DNA from 2 places in the Paenibacillus sp. PK3_47 genome. Region 1 is predicted to be linked to the other one. Evidence: predicted binding sites of a transcription regulator. Region 1 holds the regulator's gene; the other holds the start of a gene.
The links. The regulator LexA, encoded in region 1, represses DNA repair genes until DNA is damaged. The targets are predictions, from matches to a motif close to CGAACATATGTTCG.
Positions count from the first base shown of each region.

Region 2: a site for LexA is predicted at 6,173-6,186, ahead of addB (helicase-exonuclease AddAB subunit AddB). Genes of this name have one in related genera too.

Region 1 covers NZ_CP026029.1:6,628,922-6,636,710, reverse strand. The annotation lists gene C2I18_RS28845 (serine hydrolase domain-containing protein) at 1-587, opposite strand, end outside; gene C2I18_RS28840 (hypothetical protein) at 1,118-1,309, opposite strand; gene C2I18_RS28835 (DUF3951 domain-containing protein) at 1,556-1,804, opposite strand; gene C2I18_RS28830 (hypothetical protein) at 1,915-2,505, opposite strand; gene C2I18_RS28825 (hypothetical protein) at 2,656-2,841, shown strand; gene C2I18_RS28820 (GreA/GreB family elongation factor) at 2,936-3,391, opposite strand; gene C2I18_RS28815 (sporulation protein Cse60) at 3,822-4,013, shown strand; gene C2I18_RS28810 (hypothetical protein) at 4,216-4,428, shown strand; gene C2I18_RS28805 (hypothetical protein) at 4,425-4,649, shown strand; gene C2I18_RS28800 (hypothetical protein) at 4,770-4,991, shown strand; gene C2I18_RS28795 (L,D-transpeptidase) at 5,089-5,427, opposite strand; gene lexA (transcriptional repressor LexA) at 5,557-6,183, opposite strand; gene C2I18_RS28785 (LysM peptidoglycan-binding domain-containing protein) at 6,380-6,793, shown strand; gene C2I18_RS28780 (DUF896 domain-containing protein) at 6,903-7,112, shown strand; gene C2I18_RS28775 (hypothetical protein) at 7,161-7,688, shown strand; gene C2I18_RS28770 (HAD family hydrolase) at 7,717-7,789, shown strand, end outside.
Region 2 covers NZ_CP026029.1:1,059,181-1,066,969, forward strand. The annotation lists gene C2I18_RS04915 (UvrD-helicase domain-containing protein) at 1-2,551, opposite strand, end outside; gene addB (helicase-exonuclease AddAB subunit AddB) at 2,548-6,069, opposite strand; gene C2I18_RS04925 (class I SAM-dependent rRNA methyltransferase) at 6,317-7,717, opposite strand.

The DNA of each region.
Region 1 (7,789 bases):
CGCATGCCGCATACTGCTTCCACAACTGCGCCGAGTACATCCCCTGAAGTTCCATACTGCCAGAATGATCCCGGCTCGAATGCAAGCGGACCCTGGCCCAGCCTGTCTGCGAATTCCATAGTAGTCATCGGATTCTCGCCGAACATGCGGCTGCTCAGTTCATGAATCAGCGTTTCTGTATGTTGCCCCGCCGGATCTGTACCGCCGTAGACAAGTCCAGAAGTCATATTCAGCAGATCATGGATGTTGGCTTCTCGTACTGGAGACGTCAGTCTGCCGTCCTTAACTACTTTTTGATTACGGAATCCGGGTATGTAATGGCTTACAGGATCAAACAGATCCAGTTCTCCCCGTTCCAGAAGCAGCATGATGGCTGCCGCGGTCACAGGCTTGCTCATGGAATATAAGCGGAATATGGAATCTCTGCTTATGGGACGCCCCGCCTCAATATCAGCCAGGCCGTCCTCATGATAAAATACTTCTTCGCCGTTTTTAATGACCATAAAGTTAGCACCGGCAATCTCGTTGTTAGCAATACTGGTACTGAGCGTTTTGGTCAGCTGTGCGGTTGTGCCTGAATCGAGCATGGTCTGTCTCCTTTTTAGCAGTTTTTAATGAGTATATTAAGTGCTTTAATGAAGCTTGTATAGTGATATTGCTGTGACATCCCCCAATTATGAACTACATACTTTTATAGACGCATCTGATTCCTCCGGGAATGTAATAAAAAACTGTGACATCAATGAGGAGGTAACTCTTCGCCTGCCTGGCATATTAATATATTTTTCACTCAATTTTCACACCTGGGAAAATAGCTTAAACCCTAGAGCACGTAAGGAGAATTTAATAGATTTACTACACGAATGGATCTCCAGTTTACCCAGCTATATTAGGGGTTTGTTTAAAGATTTGAGCTGCGAAAGTTGAGTTAATAATTACATTGTTAAATCTGCCGCTGTGATTAGCAGCTTTATTTCGTTAACGGGCAGGATAGTTGAACAAGATAAGTGGACGTTTTTATGCCGCATATGACGCAAACTGTGCTTCATAAGAGAAAGACAGCCTATAGGCATGATTTGAATAGGTCAATTGCTAAAGACTGTTTCAAAATTAACTGTTATGTATGTAAATTTGTTTGAATGCCGTTTTCAATTGCTTTAGCTAATCCTTCTGGATTCTCCCAAGCCATAGAATGCCAGCGATTTGCTGTGTATTTGAAGTCAGAGTCATCGGGTTTGTCACTATAACCGGCACCAAAAAGATCAACAATAATATAACGGTGTCCTTTTAACGCTTCTTGAGTTGCCACTTGTGGATAATCGAACGAGCCAGTACATCCTAGGCCATGTATAAATAAAATGGTTTTTTTTCTCCTGGGAAATCACTATAACGAAGCATACAATTCGCGGTTTTAACAAAAAACTCTTTCATATAAAAACTCCCTTTCTATACTGAATTACTTTCAAACTTTACCACTAAATTTGGAATCTTTATATATTGATCGGTTTGCTTATTATGCAGTACGAAGATGCGGACTATTAATACCTAATGCGCCTTAAGGAAGAGAAGATCGTTTTGATAACGAAATAATGTTTTTATCCTTATCGTCACCATGGTCGGCATTTTCTTCGATCTCTTTTTTCTCATCGTGAAACTCGACAAGAGAATGGGCCGTGATGTAGTCAAAGGGAGTGTAATTATTACTAGGCAATTTTCTTGTAAGTAATAGCTTGACAATGATGATTCCCAATAAGATATTTACAAGGCCGAATGATCCAACAAGCGTGACTTGCACAAAGTTCATTGATAAAACCCCCTTTGTTTAATTTTATAATTTAATGTTAATATTTTCAATTTCAATTCATGAATTCTGTAAACTAAACAAACCCCGGGATTTCCATCCCGGGGTTTCATTTACTTCATTTTATCCAGCGCTGCCTGCATCTGCTCCTCATTACTTTTTACAGCTTCGCTGTCAGGAGTGTCGGCACCGCGTAACACATATTTGGAGTTCTGATAAAAATCGAAGGCAAAATCGCCGGCAGGCGTTCCTTCGTTGGCCCGTTCCACAACGACTGCTTTGAAGATATTGGTCAGCATATATTCTGCGTCTTCTACCTGGGACAAATAATTCTGAGCGGTGAATTCCTCAACTATCTGTGATTGGAAATCCGACATTTCTTCGGCAGAAGGCTGATAGTCCCGGGCCAGTATTTCAACAGCATCGGCCTTTTGAGTGGCTTCTGTATCGGATTGGGCGATTTGCTTAATTGCTGATTCCCAATGGATGGATGGCGCTCCGGATGGTGCAGAGTCAGCGCTTGGTGAAGCCGCCGGTGCTTCAGTAGAAGCTGGCTCAGCAGCTGGCTGATCTGGAGCTTCGGTTGCGCTAACATCCGGCTGTGCTTGTTCAGTAGCCGCGGGTTCAGCTTGATCAGCAGTGTCTTCACCTCCGACTGACCATCCAATGACCCCTACGATAACTACGGCAATGACCCAAAACATCCATTGTTTATAAAATGGCCTCTTCAAAACTTTTCCCCCTTAAATATTACTGAAAACAATTTACCCGGATTATTGATTTCAGACCCAATTAATTTAATTGTTTGATACAATTGAAATACGTTATTTTATCCAAATGTCAGGAGGCGTCATATGAAATATATCGGATATGCTGTGATGCTGCTTGGCTTTCTGGTATGGTTCGCCGGTATCGGGCTGCAGGCACGGCATTTTGGTGAAACTGAAAAGCTGGTTATCCTTGCAGGGCAGTTGACGGTTGTGGCAGGAGGGATAGCCCAGATGATCATTAAAAGGATATTCAGCAAGAGAAGCAAATAATGCAAGCTTTTTAAGCCGCAAAACGATAAAGCCGGATCCTTCGGACCCGGCCCAGACGCAAACAAATTTTATTCACCAGTGTAACTTTTAACGTTTAAATAGCCTTTTCAACCTCACCGCCGTTCTCATAGGTTATGCTGTCGATCATCACCGCAATTTTTCCCGATGGAACCTCGAGAAGATATTCTGTATTACACTCCGCGAGCAGCAGCTGCATTCCCATAGGCGATAATAAGGAAATCTTGCCTGCCGACGGTTCGGTGTAAGCGGGAAACACAATCGTATGAGTGTCCGTATAGCCGTCCTCCAAATAACGCAAGTTCAGCCTGCTTCCTATTAATACGCGTGAATTGAGCTTGTCTTCGCTGAAATCGGACAGAAGCTCCTCCAGAGCGGCGCAGTATCTGTTAATCAATTCTTCGGCACTATTTTTAAGCCTGGTGCTGCCATTGCAATAAGAATTAAGAAATCCGTTTCTCTCTTCGTCAAAATAAATCAGCTGCTGAATCAGCTGGGTTCTTGAGCTTTGATAGAGTAGACTACGGTTCATAGTAGATTTCACCCCCTCTAAGAACAACATCCCTTGCTGCTGGATTAACCCTTTGTAACATGTGTATCCCTCCTGATCATTAATGGCACAGCCTCTCCGCTGAGAAGGATGTACAAATAAAGACCTCCGGCTGCGGAGACCTTCACAACAGTATAACAGCTTCCTAAAGAATAACCAATCATTGACAAAGTAAAGGCGTAAGCGACTTATTGTAAAATAGTGTATGAAAAACAATTGACCCGTGACCCGCTTGATGTTAAGCTAGGCTGAACGTAAGGCATTTTGCAGGAGACTGCGGGGTGCCTTGCTGCTTGTTTATCATCTGTGCCAAGGGGTGATGCGCCATGTGCATTTCGCTGGTTTCGTTAACAAGTGTTCCTATCCAAACGTAAATACGCATTTCAGATCTTTATAATTAAAGGAGAACGTGATGATTCAGGTAAAAGAGTTTGTCGATGGCGATAATTTTTATGCGGAGAATAAGGCCAATGAATTCCTTAAAGGACTTAGTGAGGAGCAGGTGGTGAATATCTGTTACGGTTCAGTGGTGAAATCATCGCGTGACGGGGCAGAGCACCAACGAAGCACAATACTGGTGGTGTACAAAACAGATGAAAAATAACAGCTGGAACTCGTTTTTCACCTTTTTGTCGCTGACTTCGACCTTATCGATTGTCATCCTGGTCTGCTATTTTGCTGTCACATCGTTCTGATCGTATAGAAGAAAACGTCCTTTTTCCCTGGCGGGGAGAGGGCGTTTTCATTTACAGAATGTCCCATATCAGGTATATTGGGAGTACTGATGACAAAGGAGTGTATGTGAAATGTCGGTGTATCCCGGTGCTTTTTTTCTGAGTGGATTAGGTCTATTCTCTATACTGATATGGCTGGTTACGGCGGCGGCATGTGTATACGCTTTTATTCTGTTTGTGAAGCTGGCCCGCAGAGGAATTGTTGCTCTGGATTTGTACATACACGCCAAAAACCTTGAAATACGCAGTACCTACGAATCCGCAGGCAAGGGGGAGTTCCGGTGAAAGCTCCATACAAAGTGCTGGAAAGCGATGCAGATCTGTTCACTGCGGCCTTGGCCCAGGTAAAAGTTTATGTCGTGCAACTGGTCAACGGACGCCCGCATGTCATTGCTGACTATGCCGGGCCTGTGCAGAGATGGACGCCGGATGATGTGATGATTGCGGGGATGCTGTATCAGCGGGATGAATTTGAGTTTCGCGTGCGTCTGTCTATTACGAAGTAACAGTTCCTGTACATGTCTGTTCATAGTTAACTGTCACTATTAAATAGAAAACTGCCGGATCACACAGGCACAGAAGGTTGGCATTGCATCTCTTATACTATCAAAAGTAAAAGAGGTGTAATGATGACACAGACTGAACGTGCAAGAATACGCAGGGCGCTTAGAGCGCTGCAGGCACAGCGTGCGGTTTTGCTGGAAAGACTTGAGGAAATCAATGAGAACCTGCGCCGGATCCCGAATCCCAGCCGGGCCAGACGTGAACTGCTGGCAGCCAGAGCATCGATCAGAGAAGCATTGCGCTTAAACCGTGTCGCGAGCAGACTCTTGCGCAGTATCCTGTAACTGTAAAATGATATTTAAGTATGATGAGGCATCCTGCGGGATGCCTTTTTGCTTATTCCGGAATAAACAGCCCCGCGTCGGTACAATGAGGTTGGATTTATTCCCGAATCGTTACCCGTGTTCCAATAGGAATGATCGCAGCGAGGGCCACTACATCTTCATTGTACATCCGGATACAGCCCAGTGACACCATGTGCCCGATAGAGGCAGGGTTATTCGTTCCGTGAATGCCGTAATGCGGCTTGGACAATCCCATCCAGAAGGCGCCAAAAGGCCCGCCGGGGTTAGGCTGCTTATTGATAATGGTGTATTCGCCGACAGGGGAGGCAGTGAGGACCTTACCGATCCCGACCGGGAACCCCCGGGTAACCTTATCGTTATCCAGCAGATACAGCATTCGTTGGGACAGGTCGACAATAATCCGGTAATTAGGCATGGGGCAGCACTCCTTTGTTAACAGGATATGTGCCGGGAGTCTTTACGGTTCAGGAACTTTCAGGATATTGGCAAAATAAAAAGACCGCTTCGCCAGGGAGGCGGTGCAGTCTTCAGGGAGAGTTAATTTTTAGTGGATGTCACGGAAAAGTCCGATGACTCTGCCTAATATCGTTACGCGGTTAAGGCGGAGAGGTTCGTAGGCCGGATTCTCCGGCTGCAGCCGGATATGGTCACGTTCCTTGTAGAAGGTCTTGACAGTTGCTTCATCTTCTTCTGTCATGGCAACAACAATATCACCATTGTCAGCAGTCTGCTGCTGGCGGACGATGACATAATCGCCGTTCATGATGCCAGCTTCAACCATACTGTCTCCGAGGACAGAAAGCATAAATACCTTGTTATCCCCTACATAATGAGTAGGGAGCGGAAAATAGTCTTCAATATTCTCAGTTGCGGTAATCGGTAAACCGGCGGTGACTTTACCGACGACAGGGATCCGGGTAACTGTCTGAACGAACTGATGCACATTCTCGGAATCTTCCTGGCCTAGCAGCTCAATGGCACGCGGTTTGGTCGGGTCGCGGCGGATCAGGCCTTTCTTCTCCAGACGGTCCAGATGACCATGCACAGTGGAACTGGAGGCCAGGCCTACAGCTTCGCCGATTTCCCGGACGGAAGGAGGATATCCCTTGCTGCGGACTTCGTTACGTATAAATTCCAGGATCGCCAGCTGGCGACTCGAGATCTTTGACATCGGAATCAACCCCATATGATATGTTTGGGAAAATTATAACATAGAACTGCCGTTCGTACAAACATAAGTTCTAACTATCTGCATTTTTGGCAAAAACAAAACTGCGAACAGCTGTTCGAAAAAACTGTTGATCAAAACACATGTTCGTGTTATATTATTTTCGAAAGTAAGAACAAGTGTTTGGAGGCCGATAATTATGTTAAAATACAGTACATACCGCAGCATTTACGATGAACCCCGTCAGGTGCAGGCTGCCAGTAATCATTCCGCTTCAGCTTATATGAACGAAACTAAAGGTTCCGCTGTTGATAAGTTAACATCAATTATGAGAGTGCTTCGCCAGGTTAGCCTTGTTAAGCTTGTGCTGGTGCTCATGTTAGTAATTTCCGGCTTTACTGTTGTAGGCAATGTGTTCGCAGGTTCAACATCTTTGATTACCGAGAGCAAGCGGGTTGTAGTCGAGCGAGGAGATACACTGTGGAGTATTGCACTGGAGAACAAACCCTCCAATATGAAGACCGCAGTTTATATAGAAGGAATTAAACAAACCAGCGGTTTGAAAGATACCAGGATCAAGGCCGGGGATGTTCTGACTTTGCCTGTGTATTAATGCTTAGTGTCTGTTATACTTAATCTCTAAGAGCTTTCAGGGAGCAAACCTTGACAAGCTCTTTTTCTCATGGCAAAGTTAAAATGATATTTATAGGGAGGGAAAAGAATTGAATATTGATGAATTGGTCGCACGCATCAACGAATTGGCCCGTAAGCAGAAAAGTGACGGCCTGACTGAAGAGGAACTGGCAGAACGCGCCAAGCTCCGCGAAATCTATCTGGGCAACATCCGCCGCAACTTCCGCGCCCAGCTGGATACCATTGAGATTGTGGATGAAGACGGGAATGGACAAGGCAGCAAGGGACCGTTACAGTAACCTTTTGTCTTTTTCATAGATATTTCAGAATGACTAGGGGGAACTTAGATGGCCCGTTCTTGGGAAAGAATGGTTCAACGCAACACACAGCAGGTCAACAAGCAAAGAAAGAAGCAGGGGAAGGACTCCATTTATGCTGCTTCGTCTAAATCAGCTGCCAAGAGCACTGAGGTTTTTAAGGGCCGCAACATTGTATTTCCGGTAGTGCTAATGCTGCTTGGAATCATGTTCTGGGTGGTCGGTTCCATTGATGAGGTGCAGGGACAGGGCGTTCTGGCGAATTGGCTGGGGGTAGTGCTGTATTTTGCACTTGCGGCGCTGTTGTTCTTCCGCAGACCGTATTTGAAGGTAGAACGCGATAGAGTTTCTACAATTAAATACAACCGCGAACGGTTTCTGAAGGCTTCAGAAATTGAGAAAATCACATTGTCCCGCAATGTTGTAATTCTGAAGTACAAAGGCAAACGCAAGCAATGGCTTTTCTCCAAACTGATTAACCGTTATGACACTGAGGCGATGGGTGCAAGCCTTGCGCAGTTCGCCAAGTCCAACAATATTGAAGTAGTGCACGAGTAGAACCAGCACAGGGAGAGGGAGAACGATAATGCCGATTAACGCCGTACTATTTGACCTTGACGATACACTGCTTTGGGATGAGCGGAGTATTGAGGAAGCAT
Region 2 (7,789 bases), 1.2 Mb from region 1:
AGCCGCTTTCGCCGTAAATACGCCAGATCAGTGTACTGAGGCTGCCTTGACGGGCGGCATCTCTCCAGCCTTCAAGCAGGCTCATAAAATGCTGAAGCTTCCCGCGCAGCTCCGGAGAGATCGAGGCCTGGGCCTCCAATCTCAAGGCCGTTTCCTCATTGAAATCCGCCGCTCCCGCTGCTCCTGCCGCCAATTCCGGCGGGACAATCAAATTGCTGGCTCTTAAATACTCATATGCTGCAGCCGCTTCTCCCCCTGCCGGAAGGTCTGGAGATACAGCTTCAGCTGTCACCGCAGCTTCAGCGGCAGCCGCCTGTCCGCAGGCGGCTGCCGTCAGTGCATCATAAAAGGAACCCGGACTGCACAGCCGTACAGAGGCCAGCTCCTCTTCACTCAGGTTCACTACAGGCGAACGCAGCACTCCGGCAAGCGGAATATCCTGCCGCGGATTGTCCACCACCTGCAGCAGTGACAGGGCAATCTCCACTTCGGTAGCCTGGAAATAACCTTTGTTCTGGTCACCGTAGGCAGGAATGCCTTCAAGCCGCAGCTCCTCGATCACCAGAGGTGTCCATATGCGGGCAGAGCGCAGCAGAATGACGATATCGCCGTAAACCACCGGACGCATAATCTTCTGGGATTTATCATAAATCAGCAGCGGCTCACCGCCGGTCATGCCGGTCATCTGTGAAATCCGCCGGGCAATGGCCCGTGCTTCCAGCTGCGCCGTCTCGCTCTCGGCAGCTTCATTCTCCTTGGCAGGAAGCTCCCCGTCTCCGGAAGACTCCTCAGGCCCTCCGGCCGGTGCCTTCCCCCTGTCAATGATCAGCAGCTCCGGGGCAAAATAAGTATCCGGCCCCTTCTCCTCCGCTCCCGGGAAGTTGGCACCGTAGACCAGCTCGGCACGTTCGTCATAGCTGATCTCCGCCACGGTTTTGTCCATGATCTGGCGGAAAATCATATTCACCGCATTTACGACCTCCATGCGGCTGCGGAAGTTACGCGCCAGATCAATAACCATCCCCGGAGATGTACTGCTGCTGTCGGATTCAGCGGAGTGTGCTAATGAATCATCTGCTGACGGATCAGACGCTGCAGCATCTGCCGCTCCAAAGCTCCGGTACTTGTCCAGGAACAGCCCCGGTTCGGCAAGCCGGAAGCGGTAAATACTCTGCTTCATATCGCCGACCATAAAGCGGTTGCCCGGAGCTTCACGGGAAATCAGCCGGACTATCTCCTCCTGCACGCTGTTCGTATCCTGATACTCATCAAGCAGCACTTCATCGAACTGGTCCCGGTACTCCATGGCCGCATCGGAAGGCAGGGAATGGCCCGGAAGGGAATCCGGATGGCGCAGAATCTGCAGGCAGTAATGCTCCAGATCACTGAAATCGACCATACCGCGTCCGGCTTTTTCGGTTCTGTAACGTTCCCCGAATTCAATCACGGTTTCTGCCAGCTCCCGCATCAGAGGAGCCGCCTCGTGCAGCTCCTTCAGAAACGCCTCAGCCGGACGTCCAAACAACGATTTCTGGAGCTCCAGCAGACTTTTTTTCACACTTTCGCGCAGCTCTTTAACCGTCTCCTGGAGACCGGGATCCGTGGCATCCTTCTTGCACGGCTTCAGCTTGCCGAATGATATTTCCATAAAAATGTCGTAGTGCTCCGACCACGGACGGGTCTCCAGTGCGTTCTGAAGCCCGTGCACCATTTCAAGATCAGCAGCCAGATTCTCCGCATAAGGTGCAGGACCTCCGGGCTGCAGGGCAATCTCCCGGCCCTGCTCCAGCTGGCTGACTGCTCCGTCCAGCGCCAGCTTCGCCTCGGCGAGGATGCTCTGCACCCAGGCCGTACCGCTTAGCGCTTCCGTATCCGGCAGGGAGAAATCGGCTGCGGTATCCCGCAGCCACTGCGCCGGCCAGGGATGGCTGCGGGCGAAATCATGCAGCCGCTGAATCAGTGCATGCACGGCATCGTCGCTGCGTTCACCGCTGAACCAGTCGGCAAGTCTGACGAAGACTCCGTCTTCCCCGTCCTCCGTAACTTCGCCGTATTTCTCTTCCAGCAGCTCTTCCAGTATTTCCTGGCGCATCATTTCGGCTTCATGCTCATTCAGAATCCGGAATCCCGGGTCAATCGGGATGATCTGATAGTACCGCCGGATCACTTCAAGACAGAAGGAATGCAGCGTGGTGATGGAAGCCTTGCCCAGGAGGGCGAGCTGGCGGCGCAAATGTCCGTTTCCTTCTGCATCCTCTCCAGGGCTGTTTTCACTTTCCTCCAGCTTGCGCTCCAGCGCTTCACGGATCCGCTGCCGCATTTCAGCAGCTGCCGCCTTGGTGAACGTTGCTACCAGCAGCCTGTCCACGCTGAAGCCGTTCGCCTCAACGCTGATTTTGCGGATAATCCGCTCGACCAGCACCGCGGTTTTACCGGAGCCTGCCGCTGCCGCCACCAGGATGTCGTCGCCGCTCTCCGCTATTGCGCGCCACTGGTCGTCGCTCCAAAAGCTTCCTTCCGGCTTTGCTTCTACAGGTGCTCTCTTGTTCACGGCTTCTCTCCTCCTTTGTGGGACAGCAGGTCCCAAATGACTTCCTTGCCCGGCTTGCCGAGATTGTTATACCCGTTGCCTTCCACAGCCTCATCAAACTGGCATACCGGCCGGAATGAGCAGAAGGTGCATGCCGTCTCCTGCTGGATGCGGTACGGCTGGATCGCCACGTCCCCTTCCGTAATGCGCGTCCCGATTTCCGAAATATTGCTCCGTACTGAAGTCAGCAGATGTCTCCACTGCTCGGGTGTAGCGACGGAAGCGCTGCTGTAAAAGCTGCCGTCACTTTTCAGCGCTACAGGAACAATCGAGGAATACCCTTTGTCGAGTGTAGTGTCCATCAGTGAAACCACCTCGCGGTCGGCTGTCAGCAGCCCCTTCATTTTGAACCGTTTCAGCAGCTCCTGCTCCGCCTGCTCCCGGTTCATTCCGTTCGGCGAGGACAGCAGCGGATCATGCACATGGAAATACAGCGTTCCTGCAGGCAGTGCAGTCTTGCCCAGCCACTGTTCGGAATAGGTCAGCAGCACATCCAGATAGGTCAGCATCTGCAGCGACAATCCGTAATACACTTCATGCAGCTTGAGGTCCTTCTGGCTGGATTTATAGTCAATAACCCTCAGCAGTACCCCCTGCTCGCCTTCCGCCATATCGACCCGGTCAATCCGGCCGACCACTTCCATCACACAGCCGTTCGGCAGTGTAATCCTCAGCGGCGGCAGATCTTTGCCCGGGCCGAAATCCAGCTCCAGCCCCACCGGCTCAAAGCTGCCCCTGCGGGCATGCTCACCCAGAATGACCGATGCGCGGCCCACAATATTCTTGAGCTTGCGGGAAATATACCCGTAACGTTTGCTGCTCATCAGAATTTCACCCTGCAAGAGCGGTGCCAGACGGTCGACCGTCTCACCGGCTTCCCGGCGGCATTCCTCTGCCGTCATGCTGCCCCAGCCGCGGCCCTGCTTCTGCAGACGCACAGCCATATCGCTGAGGGCGGCGTGGAACAGCTGGCCAATGTCGGGCGCCTGCAGCTTGTAGAGCTGGCGCTCCTTCAGCCTCAGCCCGTAGGAGGCAAAATGGGAAAATGCGCAGGCGGTGAACTTCTCCATCCGCGATACGCTGCCGCGCAGCGTTGAACCGCCGTACAGACGGAGGCTGGTCTCCCGCTTTAAGGTTTTGCCTTCATTGCGGTAGAACAGCGATCCCAGCAGCCGTCCAAGCTCCGTTCTGCGTTTTTCGTCACCTGCAAACCAGTTGTAGACATCCCACCATATTCCGGGAATCTCTACACCCTGGCGCCACTGCCGCAGCTGCATAATGAGCATGCGCAGGGTCTGCTCCGGATGGCCTATAAAGCTAAAGTGCAGAGCTTCGCCCGCATCCGTCTCACCTGGAGTTACTGCCGGAGGGAACCCGGCAAGTGACTGCTCCTTCAAGGCATCGGGGAACATGCCGTGCAGATGGCGGATGATCTCTGATGGCAAGAGCGCTTTGCCTTCTTCATCTGCAGAGGCATAGCTGATCCATAATTTCCGGCTCGCTGTCGTCAGCGCATTATAGATAAGGAAGCGTTCATCCAGCAGCTTCCGTGACGAGCCGGGGGACAGCTCCATTCCCGCGTTCTCCAGAAGCAGCCGCTCGCCTTCTGAAAGGATACCGTCTTCTTTGAATTGTGCCGGTACCACCCCTTCGTTAAAGCCCAGCAAAAAGGCATACTTCACGCCCGATACCCGGGTCCGGTCCATCGTCCCTACCAGTACCTGATCCAGCGCTGGCGGGACAAGCCCCATCTTCAGCTCGGCAAGTCCGGTCTCCAGCACACCGGAGAACAGCTCAAACTCCAGCCTTTCCTTGCCCATCATCTCAGCAATCTGGTCCAGCAGATCAAGTACTGCACCCCATAACTGGGTATGCTCACGGGCCTTTTCAGGCTCACCCCGTTTCAGTGCCTGCGCACCCATCCGCTCCAGCTTACGCGCTGCATCTGTCTCCTGAAGCAGCAGGAACACGGCTGTACACAGTTCCAGACCGCTGCGGCTTTTCTTCACTCTTTTCTCAAAGGCATGCAGGGGAACCGTGATACTCTCCCGGCACTGCTCCATAAGGAGCAGCTGGGCTTCATCTACAGCCTGACTGCCTTCCAGCGACAGGCTCGGAATCCCCTTCCACGACCGTCCGTCGGTCCAGCGGTAACCCTGAATGCCGCAGGCCAGGACGTAGTTCTCCAGCTGGTCCATGTCCTGACGCGTAAGGCTGCCGTCCAGCGGAAGCAGAAGTTCTGTTTTGACGCAGCGGAACACATCCTCATAACGCCAGCGGCGGCGGATGACATCAAGCGCGGAGCGGATAAACTCCACCAGCGGATGATGCAGCTCATTCACCTTCTGGTCAAGGAAGAACGGAACTCCATAGTCCTGGAATAATGGAGAGATCAGCTGTTCATAATCACCGATATTGCGCATGAACACGGCCATTTCGCCGTACTTTGCCCCCTCTTCGCGGGCCAGCCGGATCATTTCGCGCAAGGCACCCTCCACTTCCGTCCTGCGCGATGCGGCGGAGCTGATTGTGATAGCCTCAGCTGCCTTATCCGCATCCCCGTTCCAGCGGAACCGGCGTCCGAATCCGCGCTCCAGATGAGCCAGTGCCGGACTTTCCGCAAAACGCGGAAGCACCGGCGGCGCCAGCAGCTCGTCCCAGACCGCAAGGCCCATCTCCTCAGCCATTCCTCGCAGCTTCATGTAAGTTACCGCTGCAGGATGGAACAGCTCCAGTTCATGCGGAGCCATCCCCGGCGGATAGATCCGGTCAAGCGTAAGCGCCACTGTCATCTTGGAGGCGTGCTGCATAAGTTCCCGCAGGACCGTAAACTCCTGGGCAGTAAAGCCGTGGAAGCCATCCACCCAGATTTCGGCACCGCGGACAAAGGAAGAATCGGCTATCCGCTCCGCCAGCTCGGCCAGCCGGTCCTCCTCATCAATGTACAGCTGCGACATCTCTTGTTCCAGCTCACTGAAGACGATGTGCAGATCATCCAGCTTGCCGGCAAGAATCGGGCTGTTCCCAATGGACTCACGCATATTGGACAGCTGCTCCTCAAGATCGGCAGCGCCCAGGCAGCAGCTTTTGAGCTCGGTATGCAGGCTGCTCAGCCGCTCAATAAAACCGGGTCTGTCCGATGACGCACCGAACAGCTTCAGCTCTTCCTTACGTCGGCTGACAATTTTGTAGATCAGCATTTTTTTGCCTTCTTCGCTAATGGGCAGACTGGCGCTGCCTCCGGTCTCCTGCTTTACCCGGTAGGCCAGCCGTGAAAAGCTGAGCGTCTGGGCACGGATGCTCCCTTTCACGTTCCCGGCACTTAAAAGGCCCTGTTCCGCGCCGAACGAGCCCTGCTCGGGAACCAGCAGAATAATCGGCGTCCCCATCGGCTCCGCCGAAAGCTGTGCGGAGACTGTCTCCCGGATCTTCGTAGTTTTGCCGCTGCCCGAGCGGCCGATCAAAAAATGAACCGTCATCACAGTAGACCCCTTCCGTGGCCAAATCTATAAACATATCATGTATAAACATTATCACTTGTTCAATAATCCGTCCCAACATTATACCATATCCCTTCCAAGCGGAACATACGTTTGCCATTGTTTTCAAATTCCAGCTTGTACACGGACTGCCCCAGACCCGCCAAAAAACACAAAGAGGCACACGCCTCGATCTGCGTGTGCCTCTTCTATCGATAATACTCACAGCCACTCCCTGGTCTGCTTGTTACTTCTTGCTGCGCACCTCAAAAATCGCAAATTTCAGATAGTGCCCTTCGTCCACACCGAGAATCTGCGGATGGTCTTTGCCGGCAGCACGCCATTCCACGAGTCTCAGCACTTTGCCTGCATCCTTGGCCGCTTCGGCGATGGTATCCAGGAACAGCTGCGGCTGCATATGGTACGAGCAGCTTGCCGTCACCAGATAACCGCCTTCGTTAACCAGCTTCATGCCCTGAAGGTTGATGTCTTTATAGCCGCGGCAGGCTCCCGCAACAGCGCTTTTGGTTTTGGCAAAGGCCGGAGGGTCCAAAATAACAACATCCCATGTGCGTCCGCCGCCCGCAGTCATCGGCTTCGCCGTGTCGGTCTTGGCTGCCGGCTTGCCGCCTGGTTTAGTGTCCGCCTTGCCGGTTGCCCGCTCCGAGCGTTCTTCCAGGCCTTTGACCTGGTTGCGCAGAAAAGCAAAGGCATCGTCCACCACAAATTCCACCCGGTCGGTGAAGCCGTTCAGCTCAACATTGGCCTTGGCGCTTTCAATCGCATGTGCGGAAACGTCGAGACAGGTGACCTTCTTCGCGCCGTATTTGCAGGCATGCAGCGTAAAGCTGCCTGTATGTGCAAAGCACTCCAGCACTGTGGCTCCATCCCAGTAAGGGAAGGTAACCGGCTTGCCGCTCTTGTTCACAGGAAGAGTCTGCACTGAACCATCCTCTGTCTCCACTTCCTGCAGCGTAATGCCGCTGCGTCCGCCCCAGCCTTTGATCAGCGGTGCAATGGAAGCGCGGTTCTCACGCTGGTCGAAGAAATATCCTGTCTTCTGGCCTTCTTCGATATCGACGATAACCTTCAGGCCGTTCTCGCTTACCGTGATATGGCGCGGGCATTCACCGTACAATACCCCTGTTCTCTGCTCCAGGCCTTCCAGCTCACGCACAGAAACATCGCTGCGCTCAAAAATACCGCGCGGCGCCATTACCTGCACCAGTGCGTCGACAATCTCGTTCCGGCACTTGTCCATTCCCAGTGTCAGCAGCTGCACAACCAGCACGTCACCGAAGCGGTCGATAATCAGTCCGGGCAGAAAATCCGCCTCTCCATATACAAACCGGTAAGCATCTGCTTCCGGCAAAAAACGTTCCCGGTGCTGCAGGCAGCTTGTAAACCGGTCGACAAAAAAGGCTGTATCCATGGCCGCAAGCCTGCTCTGGGATATAATTCTGACCCGGATCTGTGAGGCCGGATTGTAATAACCGGTAGCCAGATACCTCCCTTGATGATTGAGCACGTCTACCAGATTGCCGGCCTGCGCTTCCCCGTCCACTGAGGCTACTTCGCTGGCGAACACCCACGGATGTCCCTGCTCCAGTCTTTTTTTGCGGTTTCGTTCCAGAATAACCGATGCCAATGACTTCAACTCCCTGTTCTTGTTGATGATTTCATACATGTCCACTGCATTCTTTTCATATATTGGTGTACA